2 regions of the Leuconostoc citreum genome follow, and region 2 is predicted to be linked to the other one. Evidence: predicted binding sites of a transcription regulator. Region 2 holds the regulator's gene; the other holds the start of a gene.
What was found. The regulator LexA, encoded in region 2, represses DNA repair genes until DNA is damaged. The targets are predictions, from matches to a motif close to CNAACANNTGTTNG.
Positions count from the first base shown of each region.

Region 1: a site for LexA is predicted at 1,545-1,558, ahead of FGL72_RS04550 (Y-family DNA polymerase). Genes of this name have one in related genera too.

Region 1 covers NZ_CP042410.1:903,643-910,821, reverse strand. The annotation lists gene FGL72_RS04560 (SRPBCC family protein) at 260-682, shown strand; gene FGL72_RS04555 (MarR family winged helix-turn-helix transcriptional regulator) at 672-1,136, shown strand; gene FGL72_RS04550 (Y-family DNA polymerase) at 1,601-2,935, shown strand; gene FGL72_RS04545 (type 1 glutamine amidotransferase family protein) at 2,949-3,539, shown strand; gene FGL72_RS04540 (hypothetical protein) at 3,558-3,926, shown strand; gene FGL72_RS04535 (hypothetical protein) at 3,919-4,170, shown strand; gene FGL72_RS04530 (hypothetical protein) at 4,260-4,562, opposite strand; gene FGL72_RS04520 (hypothetical protein) at 4,857-5,168, opposite strand; gene FGL72_RS04515 (hypothetical protein) at 5,131-5,388, opposite strand; gene FGL72_RS09725 (hypothetical protein) at 5,854-6,030, opposite strand; gene FGL72_RS04510 (hypothetical protein) at 6,103-6,540, opposite strand; gene FGL72_RS04505 (hypothetical protein) at 6,537-6,767, opposite strand.
Region 2 covers NZ_CP042410.1:620,236-627,414, forward strand. The annotation lists gene FGL72_RS03050 (dihydroorotate dehydrogenase) at 1-149, shown strand, start outside; gene pyrF (orotidine-5'-phosphate decarboxylase) at 190-888, shown strand; gene pyrE (orotate phosphoribosyltransferase) at 893-1,522, shown strand; gene lexA (transcriptional repressor LexA) at 1,572-2,207, opposite strand; gene FGL72_RS03070 (YneF family protein) at 2,414-2,647, shown strand; gene FGL72_RS03075 (lysophospholipid acyltransferase family protein) at 2,658-3,293, opposite strand; gene FGL72_RS03080 (tRNA1(Val) (adenine(37)-N6)-methyltransferase) at 3,352-4,113, shown strand; gene FGL72_RS03085 (GIY-YIG nuclease family protein) at 4,113-4,391, shown strand; gene rpsB (30S ribosomal protein S2) at 4,537-5,313, shown strand; gene tsf (translation elongation factor Ts) at 5,437-6,312, shown strand; gene pyrH (UMP kinase) at 6,402-7,127, shown strand; gene frr (ribosome recycling factor) at 7,127-7,179, shown strand, end outside.

The sequences.
Region 1 (7,179 bases), 280 kb from region 2:
TAGATTGATAGACTAATGCTTTTGAGTCACTAGTGCGTTTAAAACATGGCCTAAGTAACTGAAGATAAGTGGTCTATTTTTTATATTTTGATTATTTAGCCTAGCACTATCTTTCACATTCAAGTGAACTAACAGCTGACATCAAGGATTTTTTTACACACTAATATATAAGTATTGAATCTGATTAAATAGAGAAATGCTTGCAAATAATGATATTAACACTTATAATAATAATACATATTAAAAAGAGGTGTAGATTATGAAGTTCAGTTTTGAGACAGAAACATTAGTTGATATTGATAAAATCTGGAATATGTATTCAGATGTCAATAACTGGTTTAAATGGGAATCGGATCTAGAAGATATTTCTTTATCCGGTCAATTTGTGCAAGGTACAAAGGGCACTATGAAATTAAAAGGGCAACCTGAAATGTCATTTGAATTAGTTAAGGTAGAAAAGAATTCTGAATTCACTGATTTAACTGTTATTCCTCATGTTGGTGAAATTTCTTTTATCCACCAACTCATCTCAAAAGATGACAAAATTGTGGTTAAGCATTCTGTAGAGTTTGTTCCGGATAATCGTCTTGAGACCTTTGAAGATAGCCGATTTGTTGGAAAAATATTTAAAGACGTACCAAATTCAGTATTTGGATTAGTAAAGGCAGCTAATGAATTATAATTTCCCTTCCGAATTTGATCAACAATCAGATAAATCAATAGGTTATTCTTTCATCAGAGTTTATAATCTTTGGCATAAAAGAATAAAGAAAGCGCTTAGTGAGGTTGGTTTGACACACCCTCAGTTTATCGTTTTGACTAGCTTATCCTTTCTAATTAATAACCAAGAAAAAGTGAATCAAGTAGATATAGCAAACGCTACTAATATAGATGTTATGACCATTTCCACTATTGTAAAGAATCTTGAAAAAAAGGGCTTTGTGACAAGGAATATTTCGCATACTGATACAAGAGCAAAATTGATTACTTTAACAGATAATGGACATTTTTTAGTCGAAAAATCTGTTCCAATTGTTGAAAATATTGATAAAGAATTTTTTGGTAGTTTAAATGATCAAACGTCAACTTTTAATAATTTACTTTTGGATTTAATTAAAGGAAGTTTATTACAGTGATTGTAGACAATTGTATTAAGTTAGGCATTAAGCGATATACCTATATATGGCTAATGGCGCGTTGATTACTCTAGTTGTTTGTGTTGATAAAAACAGCACAAAAAATAACCGTTATCTTTCCCAAGATAATGGTTATTTTTTCTAATGATAATATGATTACTTTCGAAAGTGTTTTGCTATGATTTGTAGTTCGCGCTATGGCTTTTTGATTTTATATTACAGTATTCGTTGTAAAAAAATATTGACGCTATATTAAATAAAAAAGCTGACCTGGGAGTTAGTCAGCTCTTTAATGGGAGAGAATGGAAATAAATTGTGGAAGAGAGATAGTCATGTCTAACTGACTATAACTACATTATAAAGCTACAAAGTTAACTGAAAATAAAAAAGAATTACTTCTTGCTAAAGGGAACGTTTGTTCGTATAATAAAAGAAGAGTCTATTAGTTATTTGAGGTTATAACAATGATTGCAAATAAAGAACCATTAGCCATATCCGAGTACAATTATCTGAGTGAAACAAGACGCGTGTTCATGCTGATTGATTCCAAAAGTTTCTACGCTAGTGTTGAAAGCGTGAAACGCGGACTTAATCCATTAAAGTCTTTCTTGGTGGTGATGTCTGAACAAGCAAATACTAATGGTGGGCTAGTCTTAGCAGCATCACCAACGGCCAAAAAGCAGCTAGGAATCACTAATGTCATGCGACAAAGAGACTTACCTCAAGACCAACGACTCGTCATTACCCATCCAAGAATGAATCTATATATTCAAGAAAATTTAAAAATAAACCAGATTTATCGCGAGTACACCACTGAAGATAAGGTATTACCTTACTCGATTGATGAATCTATTCTTGATTTAACGGAGACCTGGGGATTTTTTGGTTCAACACCAGAACAAGTTGCACGTCAGATTCAAGAACGGGTCAGAAAGGAAACCGGTATTTATTTAACGATTGGCATCGGCGATTCGCCTGTCTTGGCCAAAATTGCGCTTGATATAGAAGCTAAGCATGACAAGCAACTCATGGGTGTATGGCATTATGATGACGTGCCCAATAAATTATGGCCAATAACCAAGTTGAATGATATTTGGAGCATTGGCAATCGAACAGCAGTGAAACTAGACAAAATGGGCATTCATTCGGTTTATGATATAGCTCATCAAGATCCTTATTTTTTCCGAGCTAAACTTGGTATTGTTGGTGAACAACTGTATGCTTTGTCTTGGGGCATAGATCGTACTGAATTGACAGATGTCATTGTCCCCAAAAGCAAATCTTATAGTAATTCGCAAGTTTTACCAAGGGACTATCATAAGCGTGATGAGATTGAAGTGGTAATCAGAGAAATGGCTGATCAGGTAGCTTCCAGAATCCGCTCACACAAAAAACAAACCTCATTAGTTAGCCTCTTCATTGGTTATTCATTTGCTGAAGCTGAAAAGCAGCATTCGCATGGTTTCAGGAAGCAATTACGGATACAGCCAACTAATGACACTCGAAATTTGATGCAGATCATGATCACATTATTTGAAAAATATTGGCAAGGCGAAGTCATTCGCAACATTGGTATCGACTATGGTGGATTAGTTGATGATGTTGGGGTGCAGCTTGATTTGTTTAGTCAGCCGGAAAAACAAATTAACAGTAATAAAATTGATAAAGTAGTTGATGAACTACGAAAACGATTCGGCACAACTGCTATCATGCGTGCAATGTCGAAAACAGAAGGGGCAACAGCCATTAATCGTGCCACTTTAGTCGGTGGACACAATGGCGGAAACAGTTATGACTAGAAAGGGAAATATTATGAAACAAGCAGTTTTTTTGATATTAGATGATTATGCAGATTGGGAAGGTGCTCACTTATCAAGCATGCTTAATCAAGCTGAAGAGTGGAAAGTAAAGACGGCTTCGATCAACAAGGAAGTACCTTCAATCGGCGGTTTTAGAACAGTTGTTGATATAACGATAGATGAAATCCCAGAAAATATTGACCTCTTGATTTTAATTGGAGGGAACTCTTGGGCTATAGAGAATGAAGAATTATATCATTTATTAGAAAAACGTCTTTTGAATGGTCAACCTGTTGGGGCAATTTGTGGAGCAGTTGATTATTTAGCAAAAAAAGGACTTTTGAATAACTTTAAACATACTGGAAATTCTGTTTATCTTTGGAAAGAGTATACCGACTATAACAATCAACAACATTTCTTAGAAAAACAATCAGTTCGAGATCAGAATCTAGTAACTGCTAATGGCACAGCATCACTAGATTTCGCATTCGAGGTTTTACAAATGATTAATTTCAAAGACACAGCATCTATTGAAAAAGAAATTGCTTTACAGAAACTAGGATTTTATGAGTATTCTAAAAAATACGGTAATCCTTTTACATAAACTTTGGTGAGAGAACATATGAATGACGATTTTAAAAATACAGTAAACAACTATTTTAAAAATGATTATCGAGAACGCGGCAAAATTAAGTGGAATGGTTACTTTCTGTCAGATCATACTGCACTCCTAAATAATGACGAAAAAAAGAGACATACTGTAAACAAAAGATTACCAAGAATGCCTCTAAAAGAAATTAAGCATCAATTGCAGTTTGCCACCACAAATTATTTATTAACGACTGTTCAGACAGACACACAACATGCCGATGGTGATATGTTACCTAATATCACCGGCTTGGTTTCTGGCTTTACTGACCGTGGTGTTGTTATTGATCAACAACAAATTCTCTTCGAAGATATTAGAGCAGTGGTAATTTCCAATGACTGAGTTAGACAAAATTGTCCAAGATATTGCTAAGTTGTTTACTAAGCAAAAGAATACGTTATATGCTGTCCGTATCATATATGAACCGTACAGCGATGAAGTTAATATCTTCTTTGAATACCATAAAATAGGGTTTGCAACAACTTCCAAACAGGTGGGTCGCTTAAATGGCAGCTATCGAGAAAAATTAAGCGTCATCAAGCAAGAATTGCAACAGCGTACCAAATTAACCGTGACAACTAATTAAGGTATCTATCTATTGTCTACTTTAGGCAGAGATATTGTTTCTTGTTTAAGCGGACAAAACTTATGATAACGATAGTTGGCTACCAGGTGTTATAACCGAATCAATACTGGAACCGTAATATTAAACCACTGAGCTAGTCTTACTCGTGAGCGAATGGTAATTTGGTCAGGCGCATAGCGTCGACTGAGTTCTGCCGCGATTAGAACAGCTTTGCCTGGTTCAGGTAAAGCGTCATGACGACGATGGTTATCATTTTTATAACGTTTAAGGTATTGCTGGTAATTCATAGCCGTTCCTTTCTGTGGCGTTATCTTGATATATGATAAAATAGTGGGGTTGGTAAGAGGCGTCTTATCAACCATGCGCTCTGGGTCTTGGATAGCTTTATCCAAGGCCTTTTCTTATGCTCTTAGTTTTTCTTCAATTGCCTTGCTACTAATAAAGAAAGCAACGAAATAATTAAAATGACGAGAATTAATATTAAGATTTCAGTTAATTGTGTGACACCGATCCAATGAATCATCAATACCAACGTTAATATTGATAGGTAAAATGCCCAAAAATTGATGATATGGCCCGTAAAAAGAATCACTAAATATATCAAGTAACCTAAAATGTGGCCAAATAACCAACAGACAAACATTGCTAATAAGCATAAACAAAAAATTAACATAGTTCAACCTCCATCAAGCAACTTGCTGCGTACATAAAACAAAAAGGTTTTTTGTGACAGAAGGATAGTTTAATAAATTTTTAACGCCATAGTGTGTTTGTGTATAAGCACAGACTAAATACCCAAAATACCAATCATGACCCGATTCAGATAAGCCATTAGGATGGGCCATTAATAGATGATTCAAACGTCTTAATACCCGTGGTCCAAACACTTTGTCTTCTAAAATTTCTTGAGCTAGACATGGGTAAGTAGGCTTACCGTTAATTTCAACTGTTGGTAGTGCCTCAAAATTTGATTCGACTGCTATGTTTTTTCTGTTCATAATAATGTTTGTCCTTTATTTTTGTTTGGCCCGTTTGAATCCAGCATCGCAAAACTTTCAAGGCTGGTTTTTTGAAAGCTAAACTCAGAATGAAATAAAAACCGACGATGGTGATTACAACATAGAGCATTGTGCCATTAATGACCATTAAAATAACATCCAGGCTGATAATGAGTGCGGCAATGCTGGCAATGAACTGAGTAAGATGAGTCATAATCATGATAGTCCTCCTGAGAATCGAATCTCTATGTACCCAACCAGGCAAAACCTTTTTCCTGTCGGCCCTGCCTGAGATTGGTGTGTTATTTCGTTTTGACGAAGAACATGCGCCACAAGCAGAGCTTAATAAAAGGGTGAGCAGAGCGAATTTACGCAGCCCTTTTATTATGTTCTAGTGCTTGTTGCTGTGGTAAAACCACCACAGCTTACAAGTCACTGGTTGTGGCACACTGTTTGACTCAAAGCGAAGTGGCACCCATGAGCTTGGGCAGGCGAGCGAAGCGTGTTCGATCCCGCTTGCGGGTCTGGGGAACATGGCGAAAAAATTCACCATAGTTATTCATCGTCATGACGTCTGGCATTATTAACCACGCCCGCAATGTAATATCCAATTATCATGATTAACACGAGAATAACAATCAATTTCAAAGTGAAAACATATAGCGCTATATCAAGACTTCTTTCATTAAATTTGTTCGAATTCAGTAGCAAATTCATTACGTATTGCTTGAATTTCATTGGCAGTTAAGTCATCTGAACCTAATACCACTTTTTCATCACGATACATTTGTCTGTCGATTTCTATTGCTTTCTCTAGCTGTTTTTCCAATATTTCCATATATTTAACGGTAACGATTGACACTTTGATCTCCTTAATTAGTTACTCTAAGCGTGATATGTTTATTATCGGTCAATTCTTGCAAAATAAACGAGCTTAAACGTCTGGCTCCTGTTGATTATCCATATAGTAAGTCAAACCATTTTCTTCAACTTGGTTAAACATTTGCACGTAAGACTTATCAATAATATGCTTTTGTTTGTTTAATTCAAACTGTGACCAAGTAAATTCCATTGCCTGATATTGACTGGCTGTAATACTACTTGGTTTAACATTCGTATCAAGGCATAGTAGGGCTTGATAGAATAATTTAGGACTCTCTTTTTGCAAAGCTTGCAAAGTATTAAAGATAGTTGACACAATTGATACACTCACATTTGCTTCAATTAACTCTTCAAAACCTTTGCCCAATTGCTTTTTATAATGACTAGTAGGCACCTTAGTTTCATTGTAGTTAAAGGTCATGTCTGTCATAGCTTGCGCCATTTTAGCTAAGGGTAATTTTGAAAAATCATCATAATATTGTCGTGTCATACTTGGTTACCGTCCTTATCAATTTGTATCAATTCAACATCTTGTCCATAGCGTTCTTGTAAGACAGTGTGTGTATGCCCCAAAATGAAGTTATCATTTCGCTTGATACCATATATTTCAAAGTGAACAGGATAACCACCGGTCATAACGATTGTTTTGTCGGTACTGGCATAACGTCTGGTGTGTCCGTTAATGAGCGTTTCTAGGCGTACGTAAAATAACTTCATGTGAGTTCTCACTTTCCTGACGGCTGATGTGTCGTCTTTTTAATTCTTATTGCGTTGTGAACGGACAAACTAGAACAGGCTAGGGCGGGTTTGCAAGGTTCGCAAAGCGACACGTAGTGCTTGACCTTGCAAATTTAGCCCCAAATCTTAGGTCTTTAGACCTTAGATTTGCTTAGCTTGTTAAAGTTTTGGTAGTCACAAAAGCAAGAATGAAACAGATTAAACAGCCAGCAGGGAACATAAAAACCACGCAATATTAAGCTAGAACTGCTTAATATTGCGTGGTTTTCTTTGAACCCCCAATGTACTTGATTGGTGTGGTATTAACCACGCCTGTCAAGTGCATGTCCGGGGGTCTGGGGGCATGACCTAATGCTCAAATATTTCCGTTCCACTTTTTGTAACATATTTA
Region 2 (7,179 bases):
TGATGGCTGGTGCTAGTGCTGTGCAAATTGGTACAGCTTTAGCAGGTAATCATCAAGTAATGGCAGACATTATTCGTGAGTTGCCAAGTGCTTTAGATAAGTATGGTTTTTCTAATGTTGAAGAAGTCACCAAAACTTTCAAAAAGTAGTCGTTTTATCATTTAACTCGCCGTAGCGAAAGGAATAAATATGAAGCAAGAACCAGTATTTATTGCGTTAGACTTTCCAGATGCCTTTGCTGTCAGAAAATTTTTGAAACAATTTGACAGTTTGACTAATAAGCCAGCTTTAAAAGTCGGTATGGAACTTTTCTATGCAGAAGGGCCAACATTTGTTAATGAGTTACGCCAGCAAGGGTACACAATCTTTTTGGACCTAAAGCTTTATGACATACCACATACGGTCGGTCGAGCAGTTGCAAGCATTTCAAAATTAGATATTCAATATTTAACGATTCATGCTTCAGGTGGTGCACGTATGATGGCGGCGGCAGTAGCTAATAAGCCTGATAGCATGAAGTTGCTGGCCGTGACTCAATTGACTTCTTTTTCAGAGTCGGAAATGCAAGCAACACAGTTGACACAGGCAAGTTTAGTTGATACAGTGACCCATTTAGCTGCTATGGCTTTTCAGGTGGGTGTTGACGGTACGATTAGTTCACCTGAAGAGGCCAAAGCTATTCAGGCAGTAACGAGTCAGTCATTTGTACGAATTACACCAGGTATTCGTCTGCTAGGCGATGATAATGGTGATCAAAGACGTGTTACAACACCACAAAAAGCGCGTCATCATGGCGCGACTGGCTTAGTTGTGGGTCGATCAATTACGCAAGCGGTATCACCACTAGAAGCCTACCAACGTGTTTTACAAGAATGGTGTAAGGACTAAGAATATGACAAACTATGCAGAACAAGTAGCCAATGATTTATTAGCCATTGGGGCCGTAAAATTTTCACCAGAATCACCATTTACTTGGGCCTCTGGCATTAAAAGCCCAATATATACGGATAATCGTATGACGATTGGTTTTCCAGCGGTACGCCAAAATATTTTCAAAGGTTTAGCTGAATTAATTCAATCATACTATCCTGATGCTGACATTATTGGTGGTGTTGCAACGGCCGGTATTCCTCATGCGGCTTGGGTTGCTGAAGGGTTAGATAAACCGATGATTTATGTCCGTTCCAAGCCAAAAGATCATGGTGCTGGTAGACAGACAGAAGGAGCTGAAGTAAAGGGTAAAAATGTTGTCTTGATTGATGATTTAATTTCGACGGGTGGCTCAGTTTTGGGTGCAGTTAAAGCTGTTCGCCAAGAAGGCGCCAACGTTCTTGGCGTTGTGTCGATTTTCTCTTATGAATTGCCAGCCGGCATCGCTAATTTTTCGGCGGAAAACTTAACTTTTCAGTCATTAACAACCTATTCGCAATTAGTTCATGCAGCCATTGCTCGTGGTGACTTAAATCAATCACAGTTAGCAACTTTAACTGATTGGCAAAAAAGTCCTGAAACTTGGGCATAATAAAAAAGCTGACATGGCTTTAAAGCCATGTCAGCTTTTTTATTTGTTATTAGTAAATAGCATCTCGGTATAAGCCAATAACTTTACCTAATATAGCAACTTGTTTAAGGATGATTGGCGCCATCGCATCGTTTTCTGGTTGTAAACGGAAATGATCTGCTTCGCGGAAAAAACGCTTGACTGTGGCTTCGTCATCGTCATTCATGGCAACAACAACATCACCGTTATCAGCATTATCTTGTTTTCTGACAATGACCTTGTCACCATCTAGGATACCAATGTTAATCATTGAATTACCACGAACATTCAACATAAACATATCGCCATCAAATTGCATCAAATTATCAGGAATTGGGAAAAATTCAGTAGCTTCTTCTTCTACTGCTAATATCGGTGCGCCAGCAGTTACCTGACCAAGAACTGGAATTCGACCCGGTGTTGTTGATACACCAAGTGCCTCTAATCCAGAATCAGTCACTTCAATTGCTCGAGCGCGCGGCTTTGAAGCATCCTTTAACAGATAACCCTTTTTGACCAATCTTTCAATGTGACCGTGAATGGTTGAGGATGAAGAAAGCCCCACAGCTTCACCAACTTCACGCACGGTTGGGGGATAACCATTATTTAGCTGAGCTTCGTGAATAAATCTTAAAACTTGAATTTGTTTGCTTTCCTGAATTGCCATGATGGGTTTAATCCTTACTAAACGTAGTTTAATGTAATTTCATTATAACTAAAATAAAATAATTAATCAAACGTTTGTTCGTTTTTTCGAAAAATTCGGCACATTATTGTCAGAAATTGTGCGCTATCTTTGTAAAGAACGACTTTATCAATCGCAACTTTATGCTATAATAACTCATAGACATTTTATTAAGGGGTTGTTGAACCATGAATTTAGGATTTGGAATCTTAATCTTTGTTTTAGGGCTAGTTATTGGACTTGTCATTGGTTTCTTTGTCGCGCGTAACTCAATGAAGAGTTATTTGGCAAAGAATCCACCAATTTCAGAGGAAATGATGAAGTCGATGATGATGTCAATGGGTCAAAAGCCATCACAGAAAAAGCTCAACCAAATGATGGCACAAATGAAACAACAAAGTGAACAGTCACAAAAAAAATAAGCCATTTGGCTTATTTTTTTTCACGTTTAGGGTCGATATAACGCCAGTTAGGATTAACTTCAGCATCCAATTGATCGAAAGCGGCTTGAATCTTAACGGTATATTTGGTAATGTTTTCTTTGTCTAACTTATCTTTGCGGTCAATGACAATGGGTTCACCAAAATTGATTGTCGTGTTATTACGCTTAAATAGTTGACCAAATGTTACAGGTCCTTGGTAAACGGCTGGCACAATGGCTTTGCCTGACATTTTAGCAATAACTAACGTGCCGGATTTTAAATCGTCACTATGCCGTGATCCTGACGGGAACATAATTAATGAGCGGTTACCTGATTTCAGTTCTCTAACAGGTGTTTTAATGACACTTGGACCAACATTATTGCGATCAACCGGAAAAGCGCCTGCGGATTTAATTAACCAAGCCAGTGGTTTGAATTTGAATAACTCGATTTTAGCCATGAAAATGAAAGGCTTCGGATAGGCAGCAATCGCATACCATACCGGATCCCACCAAGTACGATGTGGGCCGACTAATATATAGTTATCATCGGTCGGGATGCGATCTTTATTCATATATTTAATGCGACCGGTTACCGCCCACACGATACCAACTGCAATAATACGCAGAAAATCATAAAATTTCATTATTTATTCACCTCATAAACTATCTACCCATTTTACACGATAAAGCGAGAAAAAAACAATGATTCAACCAATTCTTAAAGAAGGCGAACGAATTGATGGTTTGCCATCACAAAAAATAAATATTATTCAAAATCCAGATATGTTTTCTTATTCTTTGGATGCAGTATTGTTAGCCCATTTTGCTGATGTGAAAGGCAAAGGGACAGGCTTGACGGTTGACCTTGGTGCTGGGACAGGGGCTGTTGGCTTATTTTACGCCCCTAAAGTTACTGGCAAGTTGGCTCTAGTCGAAATACAGCCAGAACTGGCAGACATGGCGAAACGTAGTATTGCGATGAATGAGTTGACGCAACGGGTTTCAGTCATTGAATCTGATATGAAAACTATATTTGAAGATATTCAGCCAGGTTCGGTGGAGACTGTGTTATCTAATCCGCCTTATTTTCCATTAAATGAGACAACTAAAACAAATCACGATAAGCATTACCAGTTGGCGCGACATGAACTGACAATTGATTTGCCAGGCTTAGCTCAAGTCGTGAATAAATTACTGAAAAATAACGGTAAATTTTACATGGTTCATAGACCAGATAGATTAGCGGATATTTTTGCTGCTTTTGCTAGCAGAAAATTGATGATTAAGCGTATCCAGTTTGTTTATGGTAAAGCAAATCGTGAAGCCAATATGGTTTTAATTGAAGCCATTAAATCAGGACGACCTGGTGGTGTGCGGATTATGCCGCCAATCATTGCTTATACATCGGAAAATAACTATACCAAAGCAGTATCTGATATTTTATATGGTACGTCATGGTCATGATGGCACACTACTATTTTTACGTGCTGTATACGGCAGATGGTTATTTTTACGGTGGTTTCACGAATAATCTTGCAAAACGTTTGGCGACTCATGAAGCGGGTAAGGGGGCTAAATTTACTCGGGTTAAATCACGTCACCCCCTTCAAATGATCCACTCAGAATCTTTTGATACGAAACACGAAGCACTCCACGCTGAAGCAATGTTTAAGCAACTAACGCGGCAACAAAAAGAGGCTTATTTGGTTTTAAAGGGTGTTTCAGAAGATATATGGCATTAAGTACTTGCATTTAGGGTAGCTATTACGTATAATTATTTATGTTGTGAATAGCGACAAATACACACGGCAAACGAGTTCATGTAGGTGCAGCAATGTCATTATGAATGTCGAATTTGTCGGCGGAAAAAACCTAGGAGGCCATATCATGGCAGTTATTTCAATGAAAGAACTCCTCGAAGCAGGAGTACACTTCGGTCACCAAACACGTCGTTGGGACCCAAAGATGGATGAGTATATCTTTACAGAACGTAATGGTATTCACATCATCGATTTGCAAAAGACAGTTAAGTTAGTTGATGAAGCATATAACTTTATGCGTAATGCATCAACTGATGGTGCTAACTTCTTGTTTGTTGGTACAAAGAAGCAAGCTTCAGATGCAATTGCTGAAGAAGCTGCACGTGCTGGTCAATACTTCATCAACCACCGTTGGTTGGGTGGTACTTTGACTAACTGGAACACAATCAAGACACGTATCCAACGTTTGAAGGATTTGGAAGCAATGGCCGAAGATGGCACATTCGAACAATTACCTAAAAAAGAAGTTGTCTTGTTGAACAAGCAACGCGAAAAGTTGAACAAGTTCTTGGGTGGTATCAAGGATATGCCTGGTTTGCCAGATGTATTGTTTGTTGTTGATCCTAAGAAAGAAGAGATTGCCGTTAAGGAAGCCAACATGTTAAACATTCCAGTTGTGGCTATGATTGACACTAACGCTAATCCTGAAGTTGTTGACGTTAAGATTCCTGCTAACGATGATGCTATCCGTGCCGTTCGCTTGATTACTGCTAAGATGGCTGATGCCATTATCGAAGGTCGTCAAGGTCAAGATTCAGCACCTGAAGACGCTTTTGTTGCTGGTGACGAAAACACAGAATCAATCGAAGAAATTGCTAACATCGTTGAAGAAGGCAATAACTAATAATTAAATGACATTTGCCGTTCCTGCGGACCTGTATGGGACGCACACGGCATTTTTTATTTCATCGAAACCAAATAAAACCATGATATAATAATCATATAAATATTTTAGAGGAGCATTACAATGGCAATTACTGCTGCACAAGTAAAAGAATTACGCGATAAGACATCTGTTGGTATGATGGATGCCAAGAAAGCTTTGGTTGAAGCTGATGGTGATTTGGAAAAGGCAATCGACCTACTCCGCGAAAAGGGTATGGCAAAAGCTGCCAAGAAGGGTGACCGTGTTGCAGCTGAAGGTATGACTTTTGTTGCTGTCAAGGGCAACAAAGCAGCAATTATTGAATTAAACTCAGAAACAGACTTCGTTGCTGGAAACGCTGAATTTAATGATTTGTTAAAGGCGGTTGCTAATACAGTCGTTGAAATGGCACCTGCTGATGTTGAAGCTGCTTTAGCATTAGAAGTTGAAGCTGGCCAAACATTGAATGATAAAATCATTGGTACATCACAAATTACTGGTGAAAAGATCACATTGCGTCGTTTTGCTGTTGTTGAAAAGACTGATTCAGAAAACTTTGGTGCATACTCTCACTTAGCTGGTTCAATTTCAGCGTTAGTTGTTGTTGATGGTGCTTCCGAAGAAGCAGCTAAGGACATTGCTATGCATATTGCTGCTATTGCACCACAATATGTTTCTGATGCTGAAGTGCCTGCTGACGTTATTGAACGCGAAAAAGCAGTGCAATTAGCTTCAGAAGACCTTGCCGGTAAGCCAGATAACATTAAAGAAAAGATGGTTGAAGGACGCATCAAAAAGTTCTTGGCCGAAATCACATTGTTAGACCAAGCATTTGTTAAAAATAGCGATCAGACTGTTGCTGAGTTTATTGCATCACAAAATGGTTCTGTGAAGTCATTTGTACGTTACCAAGTAGGTGAAGGTATCGAAAAGAAAGTAACTGATTTAGCTGAAGAAGTTGCTAAGCAATTAGGTTAATTTTGTTAAAAAGTGCGTTATTTTATGATGACGCACTTTTTTTGCGGAATATTTTGGTATAATTGATGAGATGGAAAATGAGGTGAATCATGACGGATATTAAATACAAACGTGTTTTGATGAAACTTTCAGGCGAGGCTTTGGCTGGTGATAAGGGTCAGGGTATTGATTTGGATACAGTTTCTGAAATTGCGCAAGATTTGAAAGAAGTACACGAATTAGGGACACAAATTGCAATTGTCGTCGGTGGTGGTAATTTATGGCGTGGTGAACCAGCTGCAAAAGTTGGCATGGAACGTTCACGTGCTGATTATACAGGTATGCTTGGGACAACAATGAACGCTTTAGTTTTGCAAGATGCCTTAGAACGTGCTGGTGTTGACACACGTGTTCAAACAGCGATTACAATGCAACAAATTGCTGAGCCTTATATTCGTGGCCGTGCGATTCGTCACTTGGAAAAGGGTCGTATTGTTATTTTTGCTGCAGGAACAGGATCACCCTACTTCTCAACAGACACGACAGCTGCTTTGCGTGCCAATGAAATCAATGCAGATGCTATTTTGATGGGTAAAAATGGCGTTGATGGCATCTATGATTCGGATCCAAATAAGAACAAGAATGCCGTGAAGTTTGAAGAATTAACACACTTAGATATTTTGAAAAAAGGCTTAAAAGTAATGGATGCGACTGCGAGTTCATTATCAATGGATAATAATATGCCATTGGTTGTCTTCAACTTAAACACACCAGGAAATTTGAAGCGAGCCGTACTAGGCGAAAATATTGGGACAACAGTTACAGGAGAAAAATAATGGCTTTTGATTTAACAGATGCAAAGTCACGTATGCAAGGCGCGCAAGATGC